One region of the Bradyrhizobium sp. 157 genome, then DNA from elsewhere that is predicted to be linked to it. Evidence: predicted binding sites of a transcription regulator. Region 1 holds the regulator's gene; each other region holds the start of a gene.
The links. The regulator LexA, encoded in region 1, represses DNA repair genes until DNA is damaged. The targets are predictions, from matches to a motif close to TGTTCNNNNTGTGTTCNG.

Region 2: a site for LexA is predicted at 6,155-6,172, ahead of dinB (DNA polymerase IV). Genes of this name have one in related genera too.
Region 3: a site for LexA is predicted at 7,887-7,904, ahead of IVA95_RS18410 (ribonuclease T2). Genes of this name have one in related genera too.

The regions. Positions count from the first base shown of each region.
Region 1 is NZ_JADPKF010000088.1:2,296-12,394, forward strand. It holds gene IVA95_RS24645 (AraC family transcriptional regulator) at 1-796, shown strand, start outside; partial or broken gene IVA95_RS24650 (AraC family transcriptional regulator) at 809-901, shown strand; gene IVA95_RS24655 (hypothetical protein) at 1,293-1,487, shown strand; gene IVA95_RS24660 (SgcJ/EcaC family oxidoreductase) at 1,612-2,004, shown strand; gene glnA (type I glutamate--ammonia ligase) at 2,032-3,462, opposite strand; gene IVA95_RS24670 (hypothetical protein) at 3,577-3,759, opposite strand; gene IVA95_RS24675 (hypothetical protein) at 3,928-4,185, opposite strand; gene IVA95_RS24680 (ComEC/Rec2 family competence protein) at 4,344-6,641, shown strand; gene IVA95_RS24685 (hypothetical protein) at 6,649-6,876, opposite strand; gene IVA95_RS24690 (hypothetical protein) at 6,963-7,385, opposite strand; gene lexA (transcriptional repressor LexA) at 7,615-8,316, opposite strand; gene glp (gephyrin-like molybdotransferase Glp) at 8,520-9,731, opposite strand; gene IVA95_RS24705 (HAD family phosphatase) at 9,872-10,099, opposite strand, start outside.
Region 2 is NZ_JADPKF010000105.1:25,244-35,342, forward strand. It holds gene IVA95_RS32885 (AMP-binding protein) at 1-276, opposite strand, end outside; gene IVA95_RS32890 (ABC transporter ATP-binding protein) at 276-1,070, opposite strand; gene IVA95_RS32895 (ABC transporter ATP-binding protein) at 1,067-1,915, opposite strand; gene IVA95_RS32900 (FAD-dependent oxidoreductase) at 1,926-3,233, opposite strand; gene IVA95_RS32905 (TetR/AcrR family transcriptional regulator) at 3,483-4,112, shown strand; partial or broken gene IVA95_RS32910 (adenylate/guanylate cyclase domain-containing protein) at 4,788-5,985, shown strand; gene dinB (DNA polymerase IV) at 6,216-7,463, shown strand; gene IVA95_RS32920 (MHYT domain-containing protein) at 7,754-10,054, shown strand.
Region 3 is NZ_JADPKF010000074.1:25,005-35,103, reverse strand. It holds gene hisS (histidine--tRNA ligase) at 1-171, opposite strand, end outside; gene IVA95_RS18455 (DUF2314 domain-containing protein) at 228-746, opposite strand; gene IVA95_RS18450 (branched-chain amino acid aminotransferase) at 1,122-2,015, opposite strand; gene IVA95_RS18445 (branched-chain amino acid aminotransferase) at 2,142-3,218, opposite strand; gene IVA95_RS18440 (MarR family transcriptional regulator) at 3,587-4,054, shown strand; gene IVA95_RS18435 (response regulator transcription factor) at 4,051-4,791, shown strand; gene IVA95_RS18430 (ATP-binding protein) at 4,800-6,185, shown strand; gene IVA95_RS18425 (DUF3617 family protein) at 6,204-6,740, opposite strand; gene IVA95_RS18420 (hypothetical protein) at 6,848-7,153, opposite strand; gene IVA95_RS18415 (hypothetical protein) at 7,403-7,825, shown strand; gene IVA95_RS18410 (ribonuclease T2) at 7,948-8,628, shown strand; gene rlmJ (23S rRNA (adenine(2030)-N(6))-methyltransferase RlmJ) at 8,940-9,800, shown strand; gene IVA95_RS18400 (cold-shock protein) at 10,063-10,099, shown strand, end outside.

The DNA.
Region 1 (10,099 bases):
CCGCGACCTGTTCCGCGACAAGCTCGCCAAATTCGATACCAAGGCTCTTGGCAACGAGTTCAGTTGTAATGTGTACGCGCGTGGACTGCCCGAACTTATGATCTTGCGCTTCGCGAGCACACCTGTTCGTGTGACGTGGACCCGCGAGCTAATCAAGAACCGCAATCAGGATGATCTCATCATCCTGGCATTGTTTAGGGGAGGAAGAGGCAACGTCTCCCAGCGTGGCCGTGAGGCGGATGTGGAGAATGGTAGCGCCATCCTGCTCTCCGGTACGGAGCCCCTCACGATGCTACGCACGAATTATACCTATTTCTCTATACCCAGAGCATCGCTTGCGCCACTTGTTGGCAATGTGGACCGGGCCTTGATGTCCTCTATCCCAGCAGACAGCGAGGCCCTCAGGCTACTTTCCGGATATGCCGATCTGCTCACCAGAGATACCGAGATCATGAGCCCACAGCTGCGCAGGCTTGCCGACGCTCACGGTCTGGACCTCGTTGCGCTCGCGATCGGAGCAACGCGCGACGCAGCCGAAATCGCACAGGGACGCGGATTGCGGGCGGCACGGCTAAGAGCCATCAAGGCTGATATTGGGAAGAATCTCGGCTCCGCCACCGTTAGGGCTGCCGCACTGGCGGCCCGCAATGGCGTGACACCGCGCTACATCCATAAGCTTTTCGAGAGCGAAGGGACTACGTTGTCACGGTTTGTGCTGCACCAGCGCCTTGTCCGCGTCCACCATATGCTTGCAAATCCTCGATGCGAAGACTTGACCATCGGCGCCATCGCCTAAGCCGCCGGGTTCACCGACTTGTCGACGTTCAACCGCGAATTCCGCCGCTACTACGGCGTAACGCCCTCCGACGTGCGGGCGGCTGCACGACACGAGCGCCGTTAGCGTTGGCGAGATACAGTTAGCACGCGCCGTCGTAATCGGTACTGGATCGTCATGCGCTCCGATTTTGACTGTTATCGGCACCTTCGAGAATATCGCTTGAATGAGGGCAACCATGGCAAAGGGCTCTGTTTTGTGCTTTCATCCTCGCTTCCGCTCCGCTTGTCGCGCTCGCCGCCGAAGACAAGATGGTGGTGCAGACCGGCACCATTAAATGGGGTCCGGCGCCTCCCAGCTTTCCACCCGGAATGCAGAGCGCAGTGATTTCAGGCGACCCAAGCAAGACCGGACCTCATGTCGTGCGCGCCAAGATACCGGCCGGCTACAAGGTCATGCCACACACGCATCCAACTGACGAGAACGTCACCGTCCTGTCAGGCACCGCATAATTGCCATGGGGGACAAGTTTGATGAAAAGAAAGGTGAGACCGCGCCCGCTGGTGGTTTTTTCACAGCCAAGCAGCGCATGCAGCATTACTTCTGGGTGAGCAGCCCAGCCATTGTCCAAGTGCATGGGCTGGGTCCATGCGAAATTACCTACGTGAACCCGGCGGACGACCCGCGCAACAAGAGCAGTGCGAAACGATGAGAGAACTGCTCTATGCGAACGATCTGCCCGGCTTCGGCGGGGCTTCTATTTCTCGAATATCCGCTCCTGGCCCTGGCGCTGTGAAAATGCGGCCGAGATAGTTTAACATCAGATTGGATCATCGATGCAGAGCCCTACCGACGACATCGTCTCCGGCATCATGGGAAAATGGGCAGCGGCGTTCAGCCAGCTGGAAGCCAAGGCGCTGGCCTCGCTCTATTCACGCAACGCATTCTTCTTCGGCTCGAACCCCAACTTCTACCGCGGTCGTGACGGTGTGCAGACCTATTTTGAGGCGCTGCCACGGTGGCAGTCCCCATACGTTGAATTCACCGATGTCAGGACAGCACAGGCGGCGCCCGACCTGATCAATGTCGCCGGCACGGCCACCTTTTACGTCGAAGAGGGCGCCGAGCCGCTGGTGGTGAAAATCACCTGGGTGATCGTCCGCGAAGACGGCGACTGGAAAATCGTCAGCCATCATGTCTCGTCGAAGACGCCGCTGATCAAGCAGTAGGCACTTCGAAAGAAGATTCATCCCGTTCTAGATGTCGTAATACAAATGGAACTCGTATGGATGAGGGCGCAGCCGGATCGGATCGACCTCTTTCTTCCGCTTGTAGTCGAGCCAGGTCTCGACCACGTCGGCCGTGAACACATCGCCGCGGAGCAGGAAGGCGTGATCGCGCTCGAGCGCGTCAAGCGCCTGATCCAGCGATCCCGGTGTCGACCTCACGTCCTTCGCCTCGGCGGGCGGCAAGTCATAAAGGTTCTTGTCGATCGGGCTGCCCGGATCGATCCGGCTGTTGATGCCGTCAAGGCCGGCCATCAGCATCGCGGCAAAGGCCAGATAGGGATTGCAGGAGGGATCCGGTGAGCGAAACTCAACCCGCTTTGCCCGGGGATTCGGCGAATACATCGGAATCCGGCAGCAGGCTGATCGGTTGCGCTGGGAATAGACCAGATTGATCGGAGCCTCATAGCCTGGCACCAGGCGCCGATAGGAGTTCGTGGTGGGGGCGCAAAGCGCGCACAGCGCCCAGGCGTGGGTCAACAAACCGCCGATGTAGTAGCGGCCGAGCTGGCTCAACTCGGCATAGTCGCCCTTGTCGTAGAACAGATTGGTCTCGCCCTTCCACAGGGACTGGTGAACGTGCATCCCCGAGGCGTTGTCCTCGAACAGCGGCTTCGGCATGAACGTTGCGGTCATGCCGTGCTCGCGGGCGGTGTTCTTCACCACGTATTTGTAGATCATCAGATTGTCGGCCATGCGGGTGAGTGTAGTGAAGTGCATGTCGATCTCGTTCTGGCCGCCGGTCGCGACCTCATGGTGATGGGCTTCGATCTGGATGCCGAGCTGTTCCATGGTCAGCACCATGTCGGTGCGGAGAGCCTGCATGCTGTCGGTCGGGGGAACGGGAAAATATCCCTCCTTGGGGCGCGGCTTGTGGCCCAGATTTGGCGCTTCGTCCTTGCCAGTATTCCAACTGCCTTCGCGGGAATCGATTTCGTGGAAGGCGTAGTTGATCCCCTGTCCGTAGCGCACGTCGTCGAACACGAAGAACTCCGCCTCCGGGCCGAAGTAACTCGTATCGGCGTGGCCGGTGCCCTTCAGGTTGGTTTCGGCTTTCTGGGCGATGTAACGGGCGTCACGGCTATAGGGTTGACCGGTCACGGGGTCGCGGATGTTGCAAATCAGGACCAGGGTCGATGAAGGGGAATACGGGTCGAGGAAGGCCGTGGTCGGGTCCGGCACGACCAGCATGTCGCTTTCCTGGATTTCCTGGAAGCCGCGGATGGATGAGCCGTCGAATCCAATGCCTTCGCTGAGAGCGTCGACACTCGCCGCACCCGGCGGGATGGAAAAATGCTGCCATACCCCAGGCAAGTCGGTGAAGCGCAGATCGATCATCTGCACCTTCTCGTCGCTGATCGCTTTCACGAGGTCTTCGGCTGTCGCACACTTCGGAAACATGGCTTCACTCCTGTCATGGAGAGGCGCATCGTGGAGGTCGTGCCGCCATTCAGCCGTGGCGAAGCGGCTTGCGACGGGTCTTGGACCACGTTCTGCGTTGCCGCGCCGGCAGCCTCAGCTTTGGTGCGGCCCGCGCATGAGCTTCATCGCGTCTTCGATATGCCGCCAGGTTCTGGCCAGTTCGGCCTCGCCTTTTGCCTCGAGTTCGATGGCGTTCTGGGCCGCTTCCGCAATGGCCTTGGGGCCATGCGCTTCCAGCAACTGCCGTGCATAGTCGTGGATTTCGGTTTCTCGCATGGGGTCATGCTCCTCTCGTTCTGAGCGCAACCGTGAATTCCAGTCGAGCTGAGAGCCGTAGACGTTGACACCTGGTCATGCGCGCACAGTGTGCATCCTGCTGCGGCGCACTTGCAAGAGCGGTTTCCGGGTGGTGGGCTGGCGGGATTGGAACGTGACGCCGGCCGCCTAGCAACCCCGGCAAATGCTGCGCAGGGACTTTGCGAGCTGGGCGTCGTCCGCCGTCATGGGCTCGTAGGGCTTTTGCTGCTCGGCCTGCCGGGCCTCGTTCGCCTTCTGCCGGGCCACACGCTCGATCTCCTGGCGCTGGTAGCACGCCTCGCGCTCGGCCCGCGCTTCGATGAAGCGGCATTGCTCTGGAGTGGCGGCATTGGCGTGAGAGGTGATCAAGATCGCCGCAGATAAAAGGCTGGCCGCAAGCTTCATGTCGCTTCTTTGTCCTGATTCCGGTTCAATCCAATAGCGTTCGACTGTAACGCCGGCCGGTGTGCATTTCCTCAGGTTTCTGTTTCCGTTCCGCTAGCGGCCACAATACAGCGTCCGGTAGTCTTGCGGTCTCCACGAGATCGTAAGGTGTAGGCTCGGTGGCGGAGCAAGGCGACACGTCGGGCCGAAAACGGGGCTATGCCGGCACCTGGCCGCCGCGCGCTGCGGCGCCGGTCGGTGGCATTTTGCCATCGCGTCCCGCGTTCTGGCCGCCGCTGATCGAAACCCTGCGTGCATGGGCGCGCGCGGAAGCCGGCGCCGGCCGCTTGCTGCCGTGGGTACCCGTCGCATTCGGCACCGGCATTGCCCTCTACTTCGCCGCCGATCATGAGCCGGTGCTGTCGGTGGCTGCCACTGTGGCGATCGCGCTGTGCGCGGTGGCGGTTCTGTTGCGGCGACAGAAATTCTTTCCCGCCGCGGTAATGATCGCGGCGGTCGCCGCGGGCTTTGCGGTCGCGACCTGGAAGACCGCGCGCATCGCGCATGGCGTGCTGGCGCGGCCGATGTTTTCGGTGTCAATGACGGGTTTTGTCGAGACGCGCGACATTCGCGAGCGCACCGACCGTTTTGTCCTTCGCGTCGTCACCATGGAAAGCGCGCGCGGAACGACGAAGCTGGAGCGCGTACGGCTCTCGGTAAGGAAGGGCACGGCGCCGCCGGTTGGGAGCTTCGTCGAGCTGAAAGCGCGGCTGTTGCCGCCGCTTTCGCCGGTGCGGCCGGGCAGCTACGATTTCAGCCGCGACATGTTTTTCGCCGGCATCGGCGCCTCCGGCTTCGCGATGGGCGCCGTCAAGATCGCCGAGCCGCCCGCCACGGGCGGCGGGCTCCGCCTGCGCTATTCGGCGTTCATGCAAGGCCTGCGCGATACGATCGATGCGCGGATCAGGACCACGCTGGAGGGCGACAAGCGCGCGATTGCGACCGCTCTGTTGACCGGGCGGCGCGATGCGATCTCGCCGCCGGTGAACGACGCGATGTTCATCTCCGGTCTCGGCCATGTGCTGTCGATCTCCGGCTATCACATGGCCGTCGTCGCCGGCGTCGTGTTCTTTGCGGTCCGGGCACTATTGGCGCTGTTTCCCGTGCTCACCGTCGGCTACGCGATCAAGAAGTGGTCGGCGGCGGCAGCCCTCGTTGCCGCCGCGTTTTATTTGCTGCTGTCGGGCGCCGAGGTTGCGACGCAAAGATCGTTCTTCATGACGGCCGTGGTGCTGATTGCCGTCATGGTCGATCGCCGCGCGATTACGTTTCGCACGCTCGCGGTCGCGGCCCTGATCGTGCTCACGGTCGCGCCGGAAGCGCTGGTGCATCCGAGTTTTCAGATGTCGTTTGCGGCGACACTCGGGTTGGTGGCGCTGGTGCAGATCGGCATGCCGCGCCTGTTCGCGACGGCGGATCATACCGCAACCGCGCGCGTGGCGCTGTGGGGCGGCCGCGAAGTCACCATGCTGCTGCTGGCCTCACTGATAGCGGGGCTTGCGACCACACCTTACGCGGCCTTTCACTTTCACCGGGTCACGCCTTACGGCGTGCTGGCCAACCTCGCGGCGATGCCGGTGGTGTCAGCACTGGTAATGCCGGCGGGCCTGTTCGGCCTCGTTGCGATGCCGTTCGGCTTCGATCGCCCGTTCTGGGCGGTCATGGGCGTCGGCATCGACTGGATGATCGTGGTCACGCAATGGGTCGCGGCGTTACCCGGTGCGGTCGGCCGGGTGCCGGCCTTCGGCATCGGCCCGCTGATTGCGGCAAGCCTCGGCATCATCCTGCTCGGCCTGTTGCGCACTCCGCTGCGCTGGTCGGGTGCGGCGCTGGTGCTGGCAGCGGCATTGTGGGCGGCGCGGGCACCGCAGCCGGACATCCTGATTTCCGCCGACGGGCGCAATGTCGGGGTCCGCGGCCAGGATGGCCGGCTGCACCTGATGCACGCGGCCAAGGGATCTCGGGACATCTTCCTTTTAAAGGAGTGGCTGGCGGCGGATGCGGATGCGCGGACGGCGGCTGACGCGTCGCTCACATCGGGCGTTTCATGCGACGATTTCGGCTGCGTCGTCCAATCCGCCGGTGGCGGCCTGATCGCGCAGGCCTTCAGGCCCGAGGCGCTGGCGGACGATTGCGAGCGCGCGGCGCTGATCGTGACGCTGCGGCAGGCCCCCGCAGCCTGTGGCGCTTCCGTTATCGATGCTGAACGGCTGCGGCGGCAGGGCGCGATGGCGTTGCGGCGCAGCCGGGAGGGATTTGTCGTCGATGCGGTCAAGCCGAGGGGCGTAGACCGCCCCTGGTCGCCGGTCATTGCTGACGAGAGCGAGGCCGACACCACCGTTCTTGCGCCGCGCATTGTGCCGCCCCGCGCGGTCGACGCCACGCCGGCCGAGGCAGATCTTCAGGCGGAGGAGTAGACGAGCGTCAGTGCTCGTCGACCGTGGGTTTGGCTGGTATTTCGAATGCACCGAGGTGGAATTCCTCCGGGGCATCAGGCGCCGAGGGCAGAGCGACCAGCGTGAACGACGCGTCGGGGAATTGCTGCCAGATTGCGAGATCTTCGGCCGTGATGGTGAGCCAGCCGTACCTGAACATGTACCGCCCGGGCTCAGTGACGCGCCCGGCTTTTTGCCACGTAACCTTGTTAACCACCGGCTGCCCCCTGCGGTGCCGAGTTCTGAAAAATGTACCACCATGATCCGCCGGCCTGGACCGGCGGATCATATGCGCGTGGGCGTTTATCCGGTCACGATCGATTCGGCCGTAGGTGCTTCCGTTACCTTTGGCGCACGTTCGCCACCGGTCTGGACCACCGGCAATTGCAGCACGGTCGCGCGCTGGCCTTCGCAAAGCTGCGTCACCAGCACATGGCTTCCATCGGGAAATTCGATCGCGTCATGATGACGGTCGGATATATGGGGGTCGATTTGATTGAACTTGCCGACCCGCCAGTCGGTGGTTCGAGTCCAGATCCACCGGTTGTCGTATTTGACGTCCTCAGCGAACGCCAGTTCGGTGCCGGGAAGCATGCAGACCGCCACTGCAGGCTCGCGTTCCGACGCAAAGCCGCGGGTCGATGTACCGCGGAATGTCGTTGTGATCAGCGTCTCGCCGACCTGGGCAGGCCGCGTAGCCACAGCATGCAGGCTATAGTCACACATCGGATGGCTCCCTCGTTTGAGATAGCTGACCCGTGTCTAGAAGGAGGCACAGGCCTCTATCAGAGTGGACATGGCGCAGAGCCTTTTCTTCTTTCTGGGCAATTCTGCGACTGGCGCACTGCGCCACATTCACAAACGCGCTAACGTGCCTTAGTTCCACACGCGCAACAAAAAACCCCGGCCGAGGGCCGGGGCTGGCTTTCGTCACGGCGCCGGAGCGCATAACGGGTCAGTATTTGCGGTACAGCCCGATCAGCTTGCCCTGAATCCGGACCCGGTTCGGCGGCAGGATGCGGACTTCATAGGCGGCGTTGGCCGGCTCGAGCGCAATCGAGGCGCCGCGGCGGCGGAAGCGCTTCAGGGTGGCCTCTTCCTCGTCGATCAACGCCACCACGATATCACCGGTGTCGGCGGTCTCGTTGCGCTGGATCAGCGCCATGTCGCCGTCGAGGATGCCGGCATCCACCATGGAATCGCCGCGCACTTCGAGCGCGTAATGCTCGCCGGAGCCGAGCATGTCCGGCGGCACGCTGATGGTGTGGCTGCGCGTCTGCAGCGCCTCGATCGGCGTACCGGCGGCAATCCGGCCCATGACAGGCACAGCGACTGGGCGATTGCCGTCGTCCTCGGCGGCCGGCGCGCTCACCGTGCGCTTGCCGAGCGTGCCCTCGATGACGCTCGGCGTGAAGCCGCGGCGGCCGTTGGCGGCGGCAGCGAGCTCGGGCAGCTTGATGACTTCGATGGCGCGGGCGCGGTTGGGCAGGCGGCGGATGAAGCCGCGCTCCTCCAACGCCGTGATGAGGCGGTGGATTCCGGATTTCGAGCGCAGATCGAGCGCATCCTTCATCTCGTCGAACGAGGGCGGCACGCCGGCCTCTTTCAGCCGTTCATTGATGAAACGCAGAAGTTCATACTGTTTGCGCGTAAGCATCGCGAGCAATCCCCCGGTTGGCGTCGTCTCGTTCCGAATCTTTAGCGCCCAGATCGTGGAGTCCCCAAACTCTCAACCAAAGACACTAGCAGTCGAAACAAATCATGAACGGACACTATATGTTCGATATGTGTTCCGCAACCATTTAATTTGAGGTGAACGCATTGCGGTTCCGGTCCAAGGTGCTGTTGGAACGCCGTTCGTCATTCCGGCAGCCGGAGCAACTCGCAACGCGATCCCTTTGCGGCAGCCGGCGCGAACGGCGGACGTATCACAAGTGCCCGTGCCGCAGCGAGATTCCCTGATAGTGACGAGTCCTGATGGTTCACCGGCACGGCGACCAGCGTGCCGTCGTCGCGGGCTTCGAGGCGAGCGCGAAGATAGTCTTCGCGCTGGTCGTTGGCGGCGAGATCGCAGCCGAGCAGGGCGTTTTCGCGCGGATGATTGACGTGGTCGCGGCCCGATAAGGCGCGAATCAGCGGCACCAGAAACAGGAAGCCGCAGACATAGGAGGAGACGGGATTGCCGGGCAGGCCGATCACCCGCATCGCGCCCAACCTGCCGTGCATCATCGGCTTGCCTGGCCGCATCGCGATCCGCCAGAACGCCATGGCGACGCCCTCGGCCTCCAGCGACCGCTTGACGAGGTCGTGGTCGCCGACCGAGGCGCCGCCCACGGTGATCAGGACGTCCGCGTCGGCGTTGCGGGCACGGCGGATGCCCTCCGTGGTGGCGGCGACGGTGTCGGCGGCGATCCCGAGGTCGATGATTTCTGCGCCCTCGGCTCGCGCCAGCGCTCGCAAGCCGTAGCCGTTGGAATAGACGATCTGGCCGGGGCTGGGGGTTGCGCCTGGCATCACCAGTTCGTCGCCGGTCGCCAGCATCGCCACTTTCGGGCGGCGGTGCACCGCAAGCTCCGGGTAGTTCATGCCGGCGGCAAGCGAGAGATCGCGGTCGGTGAGGCGGCGCCCGCGTTTGAGGAGGACGTCGCCTTCGCGGAAATCAACGCCCGCTGGGCGGATATGCCGTCCCGGAACGGCAGCTTCCGTGATGGTGATATGATCGCCCTCGATGGCAGCGTCTTCCTGGATGACGACGGCGTCTGCGCCATCGGGGATCACGCCGCCGGTAAAGATCCGCACCGCTTCGCCTGGGCCTACCTTCCGCTCGAACGGGCGGCCGGCGGCGACCTCGCCGATCACCTTCAGCCGTGCGCCGACATCGGCGGCGTCGGCCGCGCGCACCGCATAGCCGTCCATCGCCGACATCGCCTGCGGCGGCTGCGTCCGCCGCGCGGCGACGTCGCGTGCGAGAATGCGGTGATACGCTTCATCGAGCGCCACCATTTCTTCGGGCAGCGCCGCTGCGCCGGCAAGGATCGCGGCAAGCGCATCGGCAACCGGCATCAAGGCCACGCTGGCACTCCTGCTTCGACTTCATTGCGAGGAGCAGCGCGACGAAGCAATCCACACTTCCTTCCTGGCCATGGATTGCTTCGCTTCGCTCGCAATGACGGGGTAATCATCTAAATTCCAAGTGCTTAAATTCCAAGTGCTTAAATTCCAAGTGCGGTCAGTGCCCTGGCCACGTCATCCGTCGATGTCACGTGGATGGCAGAAAGGCCGCGCGCCCGCGCACCTTCGATATTGGCGGCTGAATCGTCGAAGAACAGGATCCGCGACGCCGGCACGCCGATCGCTTTTATCACATGATCATAGGCTTCGGCGTCGGGTTTGCGCATACCGATGCTGGAGGACAAAAAAATCTCCCGGAAATGGCTGAG
Region 2 (10,099 bases), on a different contig from region 1:
GGGCTTAATGCCGAGCGACATCAGCCCGACCGCCACCTCCCGCGCGGTCTCGTAATAATGACTCCACGAATAGGGATTCCAGATGCCGTATTCCTTCTCGCGCAGCGCCAGCCTGTCGCCGTGCAGGGCGGCGCGCTGGCGCAGGAGCTGCGGAATGGTGATGGCGGCGTCCCTTAACGCGCTGCGCAGCTGCCCGGAATCCGACGATCGCGCGACCGGCTTGGTCGCTTCGGTTATCGACGGGTGTACGGTTCGCATGGTGTCCAGCGTCGACATCAGGCGTTCACCCTGGCCTGCGTCTCGGGGCGGTGACCGCCGAGATAGGCTTCCGCGACAGCCGGGCTCTGCCGCACTTCGGCAGGCGTGCCCTCAGCGATCTTGCTGCCGAAATTGAGCACGTGAACGCGGTCGGAGATGTCCATCACGATGCGCATCTCATGCTCGATCATCAGCACGGTGATGTCGAGTTCGTCGCGGATATCGAGCACGAAGCGCGCAATGTCCTCGGTTTCCTCCTGGTTCATGCCGGAGACCATTTCATCGAGCAGCAGCAGTCTTGGCTCGCAGGCCAGAGCCCGGGCAAGCTCGACGCGTTTCTGCTGACCGTAGGAGAGTGTTCCCACCACCGCGTCGCGAATGTGCTCGATCTCGAGGAATTCGATGATGTGCTCCACCTTGCGCCGCGCCTCGATCTCCTCGCGCCGGGTGCGGCCGAAATGCAGCACGACGTCGAGCACATTGGAGCGCAGATGGGTGTGGCGGCCGGTCAGGATGTTCTCGACAACGGTGCCGTGCTTGAACAGCGCAAGATTCTGAAACGTGCGGCCGATGCCGATCGCGGCGAAGCGCCAGGGCGAGATGGTCGAAAGGTCGATGCCGTCGAATACGATGCGGCCGCCGCTCGGCCGCAGCACGCCGGATATCATGTTGAACAGCGTAGTCTTGCCGGCACCGTTAGGGCCGATCACGCTGCAGATCTCGCCGGCAGCGACATCAAGGCTGACATCGGCGACGGCCTGCAGCCCGCCAAAGCGCTTGCTGAGATTTTCGGCCCTGAGCAGCGGGGTCACGACAGCCACCTCTTGCGCCGCTTGTAGTGCTTGACATCACGCAGGCTCTTGCGGCCGGAGGAGGAAACGCCGAGATAGAATTCGCGGACGTCCTCGTTGGCGGAAAGCTTTTGCGCCGTGCCGTCAAGCACGACGCGCCCGGTTTCCAGGATGTAGGCGTAGTCTGCGATGTCGAGCGCGCGCTGGGCGTTCTGCTCGACCAGCAGCACCGTCATCTTCATCTCGTCGCGCAGCCGCACGATCACTTCATAGATGCGCTCGATCATCAGCGGTGCGAGGCCCAGCGACGGCTCGTCCAGCGCCAGCAGCACCGGATCGGTCATCAGGGCGCGGCCGATCGCCAGCATCTGCTGCTCGCCGCCAGACATGTAGCCCGCGATCTGTTCGCGGCGTTCGAACAGCCGGGGAAACAGCGCAAAAACCTTGTCGCGCCGCTCGCGCGCCTCGGCCTTGCTCCTTGTATAGCCGCCCATCTGCAGGTTTTCCTCGATGGTCAGCGCCGGGAAGACGCGGCGGCCCTCGGGCACCTGCACGATGCCGCGCCGCACCAGCTCGTCGGGGGCGAGGCGGTGCACCTCGTCGTTGCGGAAGCGGATCGCGCCGTTCTCGATCGCGCCTTCCTCGGTGTAGAGAATGCCCGACATCGCCTTCAGCAGCGTCGATTTCCCGGCGCCATTGGAGCCGAGCAGGGCGACAATGCCGCCCTCGGGGACGGCAATCGACACATCGCGGATCGCCTCGATCGCGTTGTCATAGACGATGCGGATGTTGCGGAATTCGAGCAGCGCGGGCCTCTCGGGTGCCGTTTCCTCTCCCATCGCGCCGGTCTGGGTTGTCATGGTCATCGCAGCGCTCTCAGCCGGCCAGCGGCACGCGCGGCCGCCGGGCGAGGATCGCATCGGTGACCAGCTTGGCCGTTTCCGCGCACGCCTGCGTACCGCCATTGCCATATTGCTTGACGGCATCGCCGACGCACCACAGGCCGTCGATCCCGGTCTCACGTGGAAGATCGTAACCGGCGCAGCTTCGTTGCGCCGGCCAATCGTCGCGCATCACGCGGATTGACAGGATTTTTGCTCGGGCAAAGTTGGGGACCTGCTCGCGCAGATCCTGCAACGCGAGGGCGGTTTCGGCCTCCGAGTCGAAATCTCCGAGCGCGGGGACAGGTACGGCATAAGCGACATTAAGATGCCAGCCGGCCGGCGCCAGCTCAGGGCAGGTCGCGGTGAGGTTCGCCATGTTGCAGAGCCGGCGCGTCTTGCCGAAGGTGACGATGCCGGGATGCGAGATCAGCGGCTCGCGGCTTGCGATATTGATAACGATGTTGGCGGCCGGGCGCAGATCCTTACGCACCCGCTCGATATAGTCCGGTGGAAAGGCTGCTTCGCCGCCGAGCGCGACGGTTGCCTTGGGGCCGGCATTGCTGATGACGAGGTCGGTATCGATCCGAACCTCGCCGCCATCCCGCATCACGCTGACACCCTCGACGCGGCCGCCGCTGCTGTGGATCTTCACTGCCGGCGTCGCGAGCCAGATGTCGCCCTTGCGCTTGATCACCGAGGCCAGCGAATTCCAGACGCCGATCGTCCCTTGCGGGCAAAAGCCGAAGCGCTTGAACGCACCCTTGCTGGTGAAATAGGTGAGGAAGGCGCGCGCCGGCAGTTCGGCGGCGTTGCAGGCGAAGATAGCCGCGCAAAGATTGCGGAAGAGGGCGTGCACGGTGGCGTTGCCGGTGTAGCCGTTCAGCCAGTCTTCGGTCGATTGCCTCCCGTCCGGCAGGTTGCCGGAGCGCGCGTCGGCGAACTTATCCAGGATGCGCGAGGCCTGCTTGGTGAGTTGCCCGAGCAGCAGCGACCAGCCGCCGCGGCCGACATCGATCAGCTTGCCGTCGATAAGGAACGAACTGGCGGGTTCGGGCGCGCGGATGTCGAGGGGGGCGCCGACCGCGTGAAAGGTCTCCTCGAACACGCCGCCGAATTCGATGGCGATCGCGCCGATATTGACCTTGAAGCCGTCGATCTCTTCAGTTGAGGCGCGCCCGCCAATCCGGTCCTTGTCGTCGACCACAAGCGTGTGTAGCCCGGCATGAGCCAGCCGGGCCGCGGCACAAAGCCCACCGGCGCCGGCACCGATCACCACAACATCCACCCGTTGCTGGGTCACAGCCAATCCTCCCCGAGAGCCGCGGCCGCCAGTTCCCTGACGTGTCCGGCTTGTCTTATGGGAAGGAAGCATATTATAATCCGACTGTCCGTTCAATCAATTTTTTGATAGGTCAGTATGGTCGAGCCGACCCTTCTGGGTTGCGGTGGATTGAGCGTAGGGCGGCAAGCCTTTGCTAGGTCGTTGGTGTAGGAAAAGAAGTGCGGTGCATCGGACGGTGCCGGTGGCCGGAACAATTGAGAGTTTAGGATGGCCCGGACGCGCTCGGAGAATTACGACGACATTCAGCGCGGCATCCTGACGGCTGCCTGCGATCTGTTTGCCAAGCAGGGATACATGCGTGCCTCGATCGCCGAACTGGCTGACGCCTGCAAGCTGTCACGGGGCGCGCTCTATCACTATTTCGAGTCCAAGGAAGCGATCCTGTTCGCGATCCTGGATGCGCATGTCCGCCAGATGATCGCCGATGTCGAAGCGGCGATGGCCCGCCAATCCACGACGCTGGACCGCTTCCGCGCGGCTATCCGCGCCATCGTCGAGCTCAACGCGCGCTCGTCGAACGAGCAGCGCCTGATCCTGAACGATCTATCTTTCCTTGCGGAAGCCGAACAGCAGGCCATAAAGACGCTGGAGCGCCAGCTGGTCGACACCATCTCGGATCTGCTGATCCGACTCGATACGGAGGGCAAGATCGTCAAGCGGTCGAAGAAGGTCTACACCATGATGTTGTTCGGCATGCTCAACTTCAGCCACACCTGGTACGATCCCAAAGGCGACATCGAGCCGCAGGAATTCGCCGACATGGTGGTGGACCTGTTCCTACACGGTTTTACAGCGCCGGCCGCGAAAGGGGCGCCCGCTCGCAGGCAACATGCCTGAACTCAACGTTTTGCCATCAGCGCGAAATAGCTCGGTTTCGTCTCTTAAGCTGCACGAAGATACGAAAACAGTGCCTCCGCAGTAGTAGGTTTCGCGATGTAGCGGACCAGCGACTCGACCCCCGATCGCATGGCGGCACATACATTCTGCAGACACGGCACAACGATCGGACAGTTGTGAGCAGTAGGAATTGGGGGCTCCCAACCTGGCCCGCTGGAGAATCCTCTGAACGAGATCGGGCGCCTGCTGCCTGGGCCCATCGGCGTCGCGAAACAACTGACGGAAAGGGTCGAGGCTCAGCTCACGTACGGAAGTTCCGACTGAAACTTTGAGGACCGATTTCGTCTCGCAGGCTCCCTGTTCATTTGGAAACGACCGCCAAGTTATTGATCTTGCTGAGGCGAAATTCTGCGCTTTTTTCCAAACGCGCACTGAAATCGTTGAATAATCAAACTGATTTTGATTCCGCCATTCGGAGGTTCGATCCCTCCCGCCCCAGCCAGGGCACAAAGCGCCAGTCCGGCACAGCCGCGGCGTCCTCTCGGGTCGGATACGCGGCAACTCGCCGGCAACCCGATGCGCACAAGCAGATTGCGGCGGACTCCGTTGACGACGTCGCGCGGGAGCACGACATATCCTGTGCCGTCGATCCAGGTCACTGCTCAGGAGCAAGATATGAACGCGCCGCCAAAAATCGATCCCGTTACCGCGCGCTCTGACGGGGACATCTTGCATTGGCTGACAAACGACACGCGCGATGAGCGCTTCATTGACAACATTTTCGCTGAGCTGTGTATCCGGCTTCAGCGAGCAGGCATTCCCGTCAAGCGGGCGTCGCTTCATATCCTGATCCACCATCCGCAATGGCTTGGCGCCCGGATCATGTGGGCCGACGGGATGCGCGAGGCGGAGATTGCGAGGGTCGACTATGATGTCAGGGAGCGATCCGAGTACATCGATAGTCCTGCCAACGAAATCCATGACGGTGCCACCGAGGTGCGCGAGAATCTCGAACGGGAGGCGTCACTGGGCCGCAAGCACGCCGTCTTTGACGAGCTGCGGGCGAAAGGCCTGACCGACTATGTGGCGTGGCCGCTGTACCATACGCTCGGCAGGCATATCGTGACCTTTGCAACCGACCGGCCAGGAGGTTTCGACGAGGCGCATATCGCCAGCCTGTTAAAGCTGTTGCCGGTTCTGGCGCTGGTCAGCGAAATTCGTGTCAAGAACCGGCTGGCGCGAACGCTGCTCGAAACCTATGTCGGGTCGCATGCCAGCGAGCTCATTCTAGCCGGCGCCACCAGGCGCGGCAGCGGAACGACGGTACGCGCCGCCATCATGATCTGCGATCTGCGTGATTTCACCAGGATCTCCGACAACTGGCCGCGCGATGACGTCATTGATCTTCTGAACGGCTATTTCGATGCGATGTCGGAGCCGATTGCGCGACATGGCGGGGAAATACTGAAATTCATCGGCGACGGTCTGCTTGCCATTTTTCCGCTCAGCCAGCCGTCGGCCTGCGCAAATCTGCTGCATGCCGTGGCTGAAGCCCGTCAGGCTATGCTTGCCCTCAATGAGAAAAACAGCGAGACCGGTCGTGCGCCGCTGAATTACGGCATCGGCGTCCACGTCGGAGACGTCATGTACGGCAATATCGGGTCGCGCAGCCGGCTCGATTTCACGGTCATCGGTCCTGCGGTCAATATGGCTTCGCGTCTCGAAGCCCTCACCAAAACAATTAGGAAGAACGGTGCTGCTGTCCCGCGCGTTCGCCGACTTCGTCGAAAGCGATTTCGATCTCGAACGCGTCGGCGAATACCCGGTGCGCGGCTTCAACGACCCAATCGAGCTGTTTACGTATCATGGCTGAACGACGATCAATCGCGAGGTGCCGGGCCGCGCCTAAGGGGCGCGAACTCGTCAAACGGCACTATCAGCTAGTCTCCGCAACAACGCTCAGACACTGACGTGACAGGTGGAGGCTTTCTGTCAGGACTGGTGTCGCGATTCTTCACCGATCGCTTGACGCTCCTCCTATTTGTTCTCATTATGTTCTTATCGTCGAGAACCTCTTCGTAACGTCATAGGCGAACGGTCGGGATGGCAACGACAGCCACCATCCTCCATGCGGACCTGGATGCTTTCTATGCCTCGGTAGAGCAGCTCCTTGACCCTTCGTTGCGCGGCAAACCCGTCGCCGTAGGTGGTGGAGTTGTGCTTGCCGCTTCTTACGAAGCCAAGGCCTTCGGGGTCCGCGGCGGCATGCCGGGACGGCAAGCGCGCGAACTCTGTCCGCAACTCACCTTTGTCAGCGGTCATTTCAGCGAATACCAACGGCTAGGTGACGCCGCCATCAAGGTGATTGGGGATTTCACGCCCCTCGTCGAGCGGATTTCCATCGACGAGGCCTTTGCCGACGTTGCGGGCTGCACCCATCTCTTCGGTTCGCCCGCCGAAATTGCAAGGACGATCCGCCGACGCGTGCGGGCGGAGCTTGGCCTTCCGATCTCAGTCGGCGTAGCCCGCACCAAGCATCTGGCAAAAATTGCCTCGCAAGTGGCCAAGCCCGACGGGCTGGTGGTTGTCGATCCCGACACCGAGCTGCAATTCCTTCACCACCTGCCGGTTGAGCTGATGTGGGGAGTAGGCCCGGTCACGAAGGTGCGGCTGGCCGAGATCGGCGTGCTCACGATCGGGCAGCTGGCAAAGACGCCGGGATGGTCGCTCGAGCGGTTGCTCGGTCCCGCCGCGGGAGAGAAACTCGCAGCGCTGGCTTGGAATCGCGATCCGCGAGAAATCAAGTCGCACCGACGAGCTCGATCCGCGGGAGCCCAGTCGGCGATTGGCAGGAAGCCTGCCGAAGAGCGGGTTTTTCGGCCCACCTTGTTTCATCTTGCAGACCGGATTGGCACCCGGCTCCGCGCAAAGTCCAGGCCTGGCCGAACCGTGACGGTGCGCGTTCGCTTCGCCAATCTGAACTCAGCCACCCGCTCGGTGACGCTCGACGCGCCAATCTCAGCAACCGTAATCCTTGCCGAGCTTGCCGAGGAGCTGGTGCGCGCGGTCCTTGCAGATCACCCGGACGAGAAGATCATCTCGCTCCTGGCGATCTCGGTATCGCATCTCGAGGAGCACTGGGATCTGGAACTGGAGCTTCCGCTTGGACTTCAAGACGAATCCCGCCGCCCCGGCACCAAAACAGGCATGGCACGTTGGGCGGCCGACCGTGCCGTCGATCTGATTCGCGGTCGCTTCGGATGGGATGCTATTGGGTACGGTTCGGTGGTGCTCGGCATCTCTCGTTCCGTTCCCGACGCGTTTCGCGAACTTGCCCAGAAGGAGCTGTGATCGTTGCATCAGGTCTTCGGGACTGATCCTCCCTGTGTGGGCTACTTCTTTATTTGGAAACGACTGCCAAGCTATTGAAAATGCCAGAGGCATTTTCTGACATTTGCCCAAATGCGCCTTGAAACCGTTGAATAATCAAGCTGATTTTGATTCCGCCATTCGGACGTTCAATCCCGCCCGCCCCAGCTAGGCTTTCCGCCGAACTTGGCCTCTTCAACTATTCGGCACCGGAACAATGCACTGTTGGAAAAACGGTGCTATTCAGATGCTTCCCTTGCATCGTCGACGGAATGCATCACCATCCAGGCAACCACGACCCCGTTCTTGTCGCGCTGTCAGTCCTGATCGCCGCGCTTTCTTCCTACACGGCGCTGGATCTCGCGACTCGCATGCGGGCTGCTTCCGGCTCCGCCAGCCTGGGCTGGCTTGGGGCTGCGGCGGTGGCCATGGGTGGCGGCATCTGGTCCATGCATTTCGTCGCCATGCTGGCGTTCAGCCTGCCCAGCGTCGAAATTTCCTACGATCCGCTCCTGACGCTGCTCTCGCTCGCCCTTCCCATTTTGGTCGCTGCAGCCGCGTTCGTCGTCGTAAGTCAGCGGGCGAACGCGCTCGTCGTTTCCGGCATTGGAATGGGACTCGCGATCTCCGGCATGCACTACACCGGCATGAGCGCGATGCGGATGGCGGCTTCCATTCACTATGATCCCGTCTGGGTCGTGCTTTCCATCGCGATCGCGATCGGCGCGTCCATCATCGCGCTGTGGCTCGCCTTTCGCACGACGAGCGTGCTGGAGCGCATATCGGCCGGCGCCGTCATGGGCCTGGCGATCTCCGGGATGCACTACGCCGCCATGCAGGGCTCCTCCTTTGTTGCCACCGATGCCTTCCTTGGCCGCGCAGCCCATGGCGCCGTGGGGCAGGCGCCGCTCGCGTTCCTGGTCGCCGGCACCACGATCGTCGTCCTCGTCATCGGGCTCGCCGCGGCCGTGTACGACCGCGCCTCGGCAGAACGTGCCGATCGCGAAGCCGAGGCACTCAGGCGAAGCGAGGAGAAATTCCGCCTGCTGGTGGAGGGTGTGGCCGATCATGCCATCTTCATGCTCGACCCCGAAGGGCGGGTGGCGAACTGGAATCTCGGCGCTCGCCGGCTGATCGGCTATGGCGACGAGATCGTCGGGACGCATTACGCCATCCTTTACACCGAGGAGGACCGCGGCTCCGGGATTCCCGACGCCGTGCTTCTGGAAGCAAAGCAGGAAGGCAAGTCGGCAAGCGAAGGCTGGCGCGTTCGCAAGGATGATAGCCGCTTCTGGGCCGAGGCGACGATACGCGCGGTGCGAAACGAGCGTGGCGAGGCCATCGGCTTCGCCAACATCGTGCGGGACGTGACGGAACGCCGCCGGGCCCAGGAAGCGCTGGAGCGTACGCGCGATGCGCTCGTGATATCGCAGAAGATGGAGACTGTCGGACAGCTTACCGGCGGCGTAGCCCACGACTTCAACAACATACTCGCCGTGATCCTGGGCAGCCTCGAACTGGCAAAGAAGCGCCTCCAGCCGGAAGATCCCAGGATTCACCGGCTGCTTGATAACGCGATTCAGGGTGCGCTGCGCGGCGCCTCGCTGACCCAGCGCATGCTGGCGTTCGCGCGCAAGCAGGACCTCAAGCCCATCGTCGTGGATGTCCCGGAGCTGGTGCGCGGAATGGCAGCTCTCCTGAAGTTTGATCCAGCCATCCGGGTCGAGACCCGTTTTCCGATCGAGCTTTCGAAGGTGAAGGTCGATGCCAACCAGCTCGAGCTCGCGATCCTCAACCTCGCCGTCAATGCGCGCGACGCGATCGCGGCAAGTGGCGGGGTCATCAGCATCGCCGCACGCGAAGAGCAGGCCATCGATGGCCTTACCGAGGGACGATACGTCGCGCTCTCGGTGAGCGACACCGGATGTGGCATGGACGAGGAGACGCTCAAGCATGCGCAGGAGCCGTTCTTTACGACCAAGGGCGTCGGCAAGGGAACCGGTCTCGGCCTCTCGATGGTGAAAGGGTTGGCCGAACAGTCCGGAGGCGTGCTGCGGCTGAAGAGCCGCATCGGCGAGGGGACCACGGCCGAGATCTGGCTGCCTGCCGCTCAGGACGAAAAGGTGGAGGCGCCCGATGCGGCAGAGCCGTCATGCTCCGCGCCCCGCAGCAGCCGACCTCTTTCGGTGCTGGTCGTCGATGATGACCTTCTCGTCCTCGACAGCATCGCTGCGATGCTCGATGATCTCGGCCACGCCGTGATCGAGGCGCGCTCCGGCGAGGAGGCCGTCCAGCTGCTGCGCCGAATGCCGAAGATTGATATCGTGGTGACCGACTACGCCATGCCGGGGATGAACGGGTTGCTGCTTGCCGAGGCAGTGGCCGCCGAGCGTCCGGGTACGCCCGTGGTGCTCTGCACAGGATATGCCGAACTGCTGGGCTCGACGCAGCCTCACCTGCCTCGCATTTCCAAGCCGTTCGACCAGGCGGCGCTCCTGGCCGCCATTGATGAGGTGATGCGCGCACAGGCCGCTTCGCGCTCGGTCTTGACCTTGCACCCGAAGAGAGCCTGACAGTTGATGAGTCTCCTGAGGCCTCGGGAGCCGAGGGAATTCCCA
Region 3 (10,099 bases), on a different contig from region 1:
GGTGAACTCCATTGCCGGCGTTTCCACCGGCTCAAAACCGTAGCGCTCGTAGACCTCGCGGATTTTCTCGACCATCTGGCGCGTGGCGGCAATCGCAGCCGGGCCACGATCTTCCAGCCCGCGCGGCAGCCGCGCCTTCAGTTTCTGGGGTTTTTTGGATTTTTCAGCCATGGCGGCTAGGTACCAGCCGAGCCGCGGCAGGGCAACCCGGGCTGCATGAGCTTCCCTTAGGGAGTTTCCAGCCTCGCGCGAAGCGCATCGGCGTCGGCCTTCGGCAATGATTTCAATAGCGGCCGGATGGTCTCGCCGCCGACGATCTTGCCGTTGCGCATGAACATCCAGTCCGAGATGTCGGCTTCCTTGAACTCGGCCACGTCCCCTGCCCGCTTGCCCGGCAAATCGCGCGGCGCATTACCGAACCTCCCCGAATAGCGTCCGTCCCCGATCTTCTTCACATCGGCCATCCAGATGTGCTCGCCATTGTTCTTCGTTGTCGGAAAGCGCACCTTGAGAGAATGACCGGCCTCCGACGACTTCGGCGCGTCGTAAGAGGCCCAGAACGTCGGCAGCGTGGCCCGCCCCTTTGCGATCGCGGCATTCATCTCCGCGTTGCCGGAGCTAAGGTCGATCACCGGGGAGCGATCCTGGGCGCTGACGTCCGTTTTGGGGATACCGAGAAATGCGAAGACCGCCAGGGCGAGGACCAGAACGACGCTTTTGGAAAATTTTGAGTGGGCCGAGGTCATCGTCATCACTTCACCAGGCAAGGGCTATCCGCAATCCGGGGAGTTGGTCGCGCTGAGCCGCCAGCGCGTTCACGGCTCCTGCAATTGCACACCGCGGAACGCAGTGGTTTGGTCTCTTCATTCGAGTGCGCGGCTTACCCCTCTCCCCAGCCCTCCCCCGCAAGGGGGAGGGAGCCTTACCACTGTGCTCACTTCACATTGCATGACGGCTACTGCTTAACACTGGTTAGGGACGCACCGGCGGAGGGGTTCCCTCCCCCCTTGCGGGGTCCGAGACGAGCGAAGCTCGCTCGCGGGTTAGGGAGAGGGGTGCCACTTGCTCCGCTGCCAGACTAATGCGCGATGACGCTTTTCAATTGCACGGGAGCGCCTACCTCACGCCGCCGCCGCGGCGGTGCCCTTCGGCTGCACTTCGGCGGAGTAATCTGCCATCAACTGCTCGGAGATCTTGCCGGGCGTGAACTTCCATTGGCCGATCTCGGAAACCGGCGTCACTTCGGCAGCGGTGCCGGTGATGAAGCACTCGGTGAAGCCGTCGAGCTCCTCCGGCATGATGCGGCGCTCGATCACCTCAAGGCCGCGGCGACTCGCCAGGTCGATCGCGGTGGCGCGGGTGATGCCGGCGAGGAAGCAGTCAGCGATCGGCGTGTGGATCTTGCCGTCCTTGACGAAGAAGACGTTGGCGCCGGTGCATTCGGCCACCCGGCCCTGCCAGTCCAGCATCATGGCGTCCGCATAGCCGGCGCGCTCCGCCTTGTGCTTACTGATGGTGCAGATCATGTACAGACCGGACGCCTTGGCCATCGCCGGGATCGTCGCCGGATCGGGCCGCCGGTATTCGGCCATGCACATCCGGATGCCCTTTAGCTTCTCGGCCGGATCGAAATAGCTCGGCCAGTCCCAGGCGGCGATGGCGAGATGGATGGTGTTGGTCGGGGCTGACACGCCCATCATCTCCGAACCGCGCCAGGCGATCGGGCGCAGATAGGCGTCGGGCAGGTTGTTCTTGTCGATGACCAGTTGCTTGGCCGCGTCGATTTCGGCGACTGAGTACGGAATCTCGAAGTCGAGAATATTGGCCGAATTCTTCAGCCGCTCGGAATGCTCGGTGCTCTTGAAAACCTTGCCGCCATAGGCGCGCTCCCCCTCGAACACGCAGCTCGCATAGTGCAGGCCATGGGTCAGGATGTGAACATTCGCGTCAGCCCATGGCACCAGCCTGCCATCGTACCAGATGACACCGTCGATCTTGTCGAACGAAACTCCCATGGTCTCCTCCCGGATTGGCGCTGTTTTAATGAGCCAAGCGTCAGCCTGGCGCAACTCAGCGAGACGCGCGCTACCGAGCGCTTAAAGTGATCTATCGCTTAAGCGGCGGCGTAATTCCGCCGCCGGTCACAGGATCTTTCTGATCCAGTCGTGCGGGTCGGCCGCGCGACCATACTGAATGTCGACCAGCTTCTTGCGCAGCCCCATGGCAACAGGCCCGGCGACGCCGCCGCTGATCTGAAAATCGCCGCTCGCCGAACACACCTTGCCGATCGGCGAGATGACGGCCGCGGTGCCGCAGGCGAACGCCTCTTTCAGCTTGCCGCTGGCAGCATCGGCGCGCCACTGGTCGATCGTGTAGAGTTCCTCGCGCACGGGCGTGCCGGAATCCTTCGCGAGCGCGATGATTGAATCGCGGGTGATGCCCGGGAGGATCGTGCCGAGCGGCGGTGTCAGCAGCGAGCCGTCGTCAAACACGAAGAAGACGTTCATGCCGCCGAGTTCCTCGATGTAGCGGCGCTCGATCGCGTCGAGGAAAACCACCTGATCGCAGCCGTGCTCGATGGCCTCGGCCTGCGCGCGCAGGCTCGCGGCGTAATTGCCGCCGCATTTGACGGCGCCGGTGCCGCCGATCGCGGCGCGCGTGTAGTTCTCCGACACCCAGATCGACACCGGCGCAGGTCCCCCCTTGAAATACGAGCCAACCGGCGAGGCAATGACCGCGAAGATGTATTCCGCCGATGGCTTCACGCCGAGGAATATCTCGCTCGCGATCATGAAGGGCCGCAAATAGAGACTGCCCTCGCCGCCAGGTATCCAGGCGCTGTCGATACGCACGAGCTGCTCGACCGCTTCGATGAAGATCGCCTCGGGTAGCGGCGTCATGGCCATGCGCTCCGCCGAACTGTTAAAGCGCCTCGCGTTGGCGTCGGGGCGGAACAGGTTCACGCCGTTGTCGCGCTTATAGGCCTTGAGGCCTTCGAAAATCTCCTGCGCGTAGTGCAGGACGGCCGTGGCCGGATCGAGCGGAAAATTCGCTCGGGATTCGACCCGCGCGTCATGCCAGCCGTTCGCCTGATTGTAGCGGACGATGGCCATGTGATCGGTAAAAATCCGGCCGAAGCCCGGGTCCACGAGCTTGGCCGCGCGCTCCTTTTCGGGAGTTGGATTCGCCGTAGGCCGGATTTCGAATTTCAAACTCATTCCCTTGCTTCCCGCTATTGGCCGGCTCGATAGGTCTGGACTTCACCATTACCGGCCTGGCGGCCGGCTTCCGTCGCCGTCATGTCGGTCGAGGACATGCTTTTGCGGGATGCCGAAGTCCAGTATGTTTGCCGAAATGCCGCTCGACAATCGCACGGTAATCCATTTGCGGCCGTTGCCGCCATCGCTGGCTTTTTCCGGCTGCCTGACACGTCACCAGGTTCGAAACGACCTAAAGTTTCGTTGTGGCCGGCAGTTTTGTAACATTGAACCCAAGATATGTCAACATGACTGACGTAAATTTCTCAAAGAGTACCACGGCTCCCGATTCGCAGGGGACCGCCAGCCCTGCCCCGCGGACCGGTGAGATGCGCTGGGACATTATCGAACTGCTGTTCTTCGCCTACCGCGACTTCGTCGGCGACGCCGACCAAGAGCTTGAGGCCTTCGGGTTCGGCCGCGCCCATCACCGCGTGATGCATTTCGTCTACCGCTACCCCGGCCTCAAGGTCGCCGACCTCCTGGACGTGTTGCGGATCACCAAGCAGTCGCTTGGCCGGGTGCTCAAGCAGCTGCTCGACGAGGGCTACATCATCCAGAAGACCGGCAATAACGACCGCCGGCAGCGCCTTCTTTACGCCACCCCGAAGGGCGAAGCGTTGGTGGCAAAGCTCGCAGGGCTGCAGACCGATCGCATCACCCGCGCGCTCCGGGACATCAATCCCGAAGGCGTCGCCGCGATCAGCGCGTTCCTGCGCGCGATGATCGATCGCGACGACCCCGACAAGGTGTTAGAGGCGATCTTCGGGATCGGCAGCAAGAAGCCAAGGGAGTGATCGTGCCGCAAGGAGCAACTATCGCTGCAGCCACCACGCGCGCGCCGCGGCAACTGGCTGATGACGCCCCGCATCTGCTCTTGGTCGACGACGACCGCCGTATCCGCGATCTGTTGTCGCGGTTTCTGACCGGCGAGGGTTATCGCGTCACGACCGCCTCGAGCGCGGACGACGCGCGCGCCAAACTGCTCGGCCTGCATTTCGACCTCCTGATCCTCGACGTCATGATGCCCGGCGAAACCGGGTTCGACCTGGCGCGGTTCATTCGCACCTCCTCCTCGGTGCCGATCATCATGCTGACGGCGCGCCACGAGGCCGAGGCGCGGATCGAGGGCCTGCAGATCGGCGCCGATGATTACGTTGCTAAGCCGTTCGAGCCGCGCGAACTGATCTTGAGGATCGGCAATATCCTCAAGCGCTCCGCGCCGCCGCCGGTGGAGGCGCTGGAGCAGATCGCGTTCGGCCCTTACGTTTTCCATCTCGATCGTGGCGAACTGCGCCAGGGCGAGGACATCATTCACCTGACCGACCGCGAACGCGAAATGCTGCGCATTCTGGCCGCCAGTCCCGGCGAAACGGTGCCGCGCGCGGCGCTGACCGGCGGCGGCACGGTGAACGAGCGCGCGGTCGACGTGCAGATCAACCGCCTGCGGCGCAAGATCGAGCGCGATCCCGCCAATCCGCTGTTCCTGCAGGCGGCGCGCGGCATCGGCTATCGCCTGGTTGCGTCGCCCTGAGCCAGCTCATGAGCACGCTCGACACCGGCCTGACGTTCATCCGTAACGCGTCGCAACGCGTCTCCAGGGCCAATGGCTGGATGGGCAACGCGTTCAAGAGCTGGATGCCGACCGGCCTCTACGCCCGCGCGCTCCTGATCATGATCGTTCCGATGGTGATCCTGCAAACGGTCGTGGCGTTCGTGTTCATGGAGCGGCACTGGAACACGGTGACGCGACGCCTGTCGGCAGCCGTTGTGCAGGACATCGCCAGCCTGATCGATGTCTACAAGGCTTTTCCGCAGGACAAGGACCGCGCGCAATTGCGCCACATCGGACAGCGGCTGCAATTGGTCGTCGATTTTCTTCCCGTCGGCGATATGCCGCAGCCCGGGCCGAAACCGTTCTTCTCACTGCTCGACCAGACCCTGTCGGCGCAGATCGGGCGCCAGATCCGCCGCCCGTTCTGGATCGACACCGTCGGCAAGTCCAATCTGGTTGAAATCCGAATCCAGCTCGACGATGCCGTGATGCGCGTGTTCGCACAGCGCAGCGCCGCCTATGCCTCCAATTCGGAGATTTTTATCTTCTGGATGCTCGGCACCTCCTCCATCCTGCTGATCGTCGCGGTGCTGTTCCTGCGCAACCAGATCAGGCCGATCCTGCGGCTGGCGGACGCCGCCGAAAGTTTCGGCAAGGGCCGCGAGGTGCCGAATTTCCGTCCGCGCGGCGCGCGGGAGGTGCGGCAAGCGGCACAGGCATTTCTGGAGATGAAGGCCCGCGTCGAACGCTCGATCGAGCAGCGCACCGCGATGCTGGCCGGCGTCAGCCACGACCTGCGCACCATCCTGACCCGCTTCAAGCTCGAACTTGCACTGATCGGCGACAGCCCCGAAGTCGACGGCATGCGCAAGGACGTCGACGAAATGGCCGGCATGCTGGAAGCCTATCTCTCCTTTGCGCGCGGCGACAGCGGCGAGATCGCGCAGCCGACCGACATGGCGATGGCGCTGGAGGAATTGCGCAGCGACGCCGAACGCCACGGCCATACCGCAACCGTGACGTTCCACGGCCTGCCGGTCGTGACGGTGAAGCCGGCCTCGTTCAAGCGCTGCATCGCCAACCTCGTCTCCAATGCGGCGCGGTACGCCAAGACGGTCGCCATCACAGGCCACCGCGATCATCGCTATCTGACGGTGACGGTCGACGACGACGGGCCGGGCATTCCGGTCAACATGCGCGAGGAAGTATTCAAGCCGTTCCTGCGGCTCGACGATGCCCGTAACCAGGACGAAGGCGGCACGGGCCTCGGCCTCGCCATCGCCCGCGACATCGCCCGCTCGCACGGCGGCGACATCACGCTCGGCGACAGCCCGATGGGCGGCCTGCGCGCGGCGGTAAGGGTGCCGGTGTAGTTGGGCGAAGTAGCTCGCTTACTTCTTCGGCATGATGGACTTCAGCTTTTCCATGTCCTTGATGTTCATTTTCATGCCGCCGGGCATTATGGTGTCACCGGGCTTCTGATCGCTCTTGCAAGCGCCAAGCCATTTGGCCTCGATCGTCGTGGTGTTGTCGCGCCCCCCGCCGGCCGGGCCCCCCTCGCTGCGCGAGGTCGACTTCACGGTATAGGCGGAATTGAAGTCGCCGGTGATCTCGGCATGCGACTTGATCGTCATGCCGGCGATGCCGCAGACGGAATCGGTGACATACCCCGCCGCCGTCTTCTGGATGTCCTGCTTCGAGCACATCTCTTTGGCCATCGGCGACATTGCAGTGCTCATGTCCTTGTCGGTGGTCTCGTCGGTGCATTGCTGCATAGTCATCTCAGGCACCGGCGCGCCTGTACTCAGCACCTTCATCTCCCACAGGCCGGCCTTGCGCACCGGCAACTCCACGGCGACGGCGCTGCTTGCCGACAACAGAGCAAGCACACCAACGGCCGAGCAAGACACAAGAAGCAGTCGTCTCATAAGCAGGCCCCCGCTGAATTCTTCCATGGCATTCGTCTTCGTGCGAAGTGAACACACGCTCCGCGTGGCGAAAACATGTCCAGCCGGAAAACAGGTAGCGGCAGCGCTCAGTAAAGCGTCCGCAGCGGCCGCTCAGCGGCGCCATAGGGCACCCAGCGGCAGGCAAACGAAACGTAGCCGCCGTAATTGGGCTGCACACCGAGGAATTTCACCACCTTGCCGTAGCGGGCGCAGTGATCGACGGCGAGCTGGCGGGCGTCGGCCTGCCTAGCGAGCGGATAGGCGATGATGCCACCGGTGTCATTGCCCTTGAACGGTGGCACGGTGTCGATATCCCACCACTGCGCCTGGGCCGGCGCCCCCGCCAGCAATCCGCCCATGGCAATCAGGCACGTGGCCACAATTCTTCGCATCGCAGGCTCCATTTCGCTCGAAGCTCACCATAGTGTGCGCCGGTGGCCGTGAAAAGAATGGTTGCGGCACGAGGCGGACTTGGCTGTCAGGTGTTGCCGCGTTGCACTTGACCTTGTCAGGGCTTCGCGGCACCGTCCCATGCGTTGACTTACCGGCGGATTCCCATGCGCAATTTGTTCACATCCTTGAGAGCTCTCGGCCCCAGAGCACTTGGCCCCAGAACACTTGGCCCCAGAGCACTTGGCCCTATGGCGGCGGCGCTCGCTCTGCTGGTCTCCAGCCATGCCGCCCAGGCCGCGAATCCCCTGGAATTGAATTTCTGGCTGTCAGGCCCGAAGTATGACGGCCGCGTCGCCGAGTGCGAGCGGGCGCTGTCGACCATCGCCTATCAATTCCGGGAGAAGGAGGGCAAGTTCTGGAATTCGGCGCTGGTGATCACCGGCTTTGGTCGGATCCATGAAACCGCATTTCGGCCCTGGCAGTCCGACAACATTCCGCGCCGCTACTGCAGCGGTGACGTGATGCTGAGCGACGGGAAGATGCGCACCGTGCACTACTCGATTATCGAGGATGGCGGCTTTGCAGGATTCGGCCAAGGCGTCGAATGGTGCGTGACCGGGCTTGACCGCAACTGGGCCTATAGCCCGGGCTGCCGAGCCGCGCGGCCCTGATTCCCCATTTCCGACGGTTAAACAGACCCGCTTCCGGCTAGTTTGCGGAATCAGCTAATTTTGTTCTTGAAATGTTCCGGCTCCCTGCTACGCTCCCGGTAGTCTAGTAGAGGGGGCGTTCGATGCACCGGTCCATCATTATTTCGCGGGTTTTGATTTCACTGGCGCTTGTTGCCGCCTTGGCCGGGACGGCGGCCGCACAGGACCGCCGCCAGAACGCGCCGGGCGAATTCGATTTTTATGTCCTGGCTCTTTCCTGGTCGCCCTCCTTCTGCGAGGCAGCGGCTGAGCGCGGCAATAGCGGGCGTTCACAGGCCCAGTGCAGCCGCCCCTATTCCTTCGTGGTTCACGGCCTGTGGCCTCAATATGAGCGCGGATTTCCCGAATACTGCCAACGGCCCTCGCCGCGGCTCGATCGCAACATCATGACCTCGATGCTGGACCTGATGCCGGCGCCCGGCCTGATCTTCAACGAATGGGACAAGCACGGCACCTGTTCGGGTCTTGGCGCGCGAGCCTATTTCGAGAGCATCCGGAAAGCGCGCGCGGCGGTGAAGATCCCGGAGGAATTCCTGCAATTGTCCGAAGAGAAGACCATCGCCCCCAGCGATCTCGAACAGGCCTTCATCAAGATCAACCCGGGCTTGAGCAGTTCGGCGATGTCGGTGACCTGCTCCAGCCGGCGCCTGAGCGAGGTGCGGATCTGCCTGAGCAAGGACATGCAATTCCGCGCCTGCGAGGAAATCGACCGCCGCGCCTGCCGGCGTGACGAGGTGGTGATGCCGCCGGTACGGGGCAGCTAAGATCCGCTCACCGTCATGCCAGGACATGGCGGTCCGCTTTGCGCAGACTGCTCGAAGTTGTCTGCGTTCCCGGTCATCCACGGCTTTATCGTCATCTGCAAGACGCGTGGATGGCCGGGACCTATCTGCACCAAGGCGTCTTTGGCCGTTTCGGCCCTGATCGTGAGGCGTTTGCGAGCAGGACCCGTCTTCGCCAAAGGCTTCGCCGGGTTTTCAGCCATGGTCCTCCGAAGCGTTTCGCGAAGGACGACAAGGCCGGCCCTGACGAGTAGAAGACACTTTCGTCTGCTCCAATTGATCGGCCGACTGCCATGAACTACCGACACGCCTTTCACGCCGGCGGCTTTGCTGATGTCATCAAGCACATCGTGCTGGTGCGGATGCTGACCTATCTGCAGGAAAAGCAGGCCCCGTTTCGCGTCATCGACACCCATGCCGGCGCCGGGCGCTATGATCTTACGGCTGAGGAGGCGCGCCGCGGCGGCGAATGGCTGACCGGCATTGCGCGGGTGATGCAGGCACGGTTCTCGGAAACCGCGCTGCCGCTGGTGAGCCCCTATCTCGATATCGTCAGGGCATTCAACGCCCCCGGCAAGCTGGAGGCCTATCCCGGATCGCCCCTGATCGCCCGCTCGCTGCTGCGGCCGCAGGACCGCCTCACAGCCTGTGAAATCGAGCCCAATGCCCGCAGGCAACTGATCGACGCGCTGCGCCGCGACAGTCAGGCGCGAGTGGTCGATCTCGACGGCTGGACGGCGTTGCCGGCCTTCGTGCCGCCCAACGAGCGGCGCGGTCTGGTGCTGATCGATCCCGCGTTCGAGCAAAAGGACGAATTCGAGCGGCTGGCCAGCGGATTTGCCGAGGCCTACGCCAAATGGCCGACCGGCAGCTACCTGATCTGGTATCCGGTGAAGAGCCGGCGCGCTGCCGACACCCTGGCGCGCCTGGTCGCTGAGGCAGCCGCTGCCAGTAAGCCAGCCGGGAAATGCTTAAGGCTCGAATTCAGCGTTGCGCCGCAGGCGCCGGGCGGCCCCCTCACCTCCACCGGGCTTCTGATCGTCAATCCGCCGTGGACGCTGGCGGGTGAGTTGAAGGCAATTCTGCCCGAGCTCGAAAAACCGCTGGGCCAGGGCGGGGCCGGCCGCTTCAAACTGGAGACGCCCAAGCCCTAAGGGGCGGCGCGGGCCGGTGAAAAGTGCGAATCGCCGTAGTCAGTTTACGCGAAACCGTATTATGCTCAGTCCGTTGGGACTGGCTTTACGTTCCGCTTCCGCGAATGGTTGCGGCGGAGTGATCAAGGCCAAATAAGATCCGGGTCGGTCGGCGGCGTGAACCCGATCGGCTCAGGTGGCCAAGCTTCCGGCAGCGAATGTCCGGTCGGCCGATACGCGAGGTGCGCGTGGCGGCGGAGCAATACGGGGGAGGAGTTTCCCGATGGCCATGACTGGAACAGTCAAGTTCTTCAATGGAG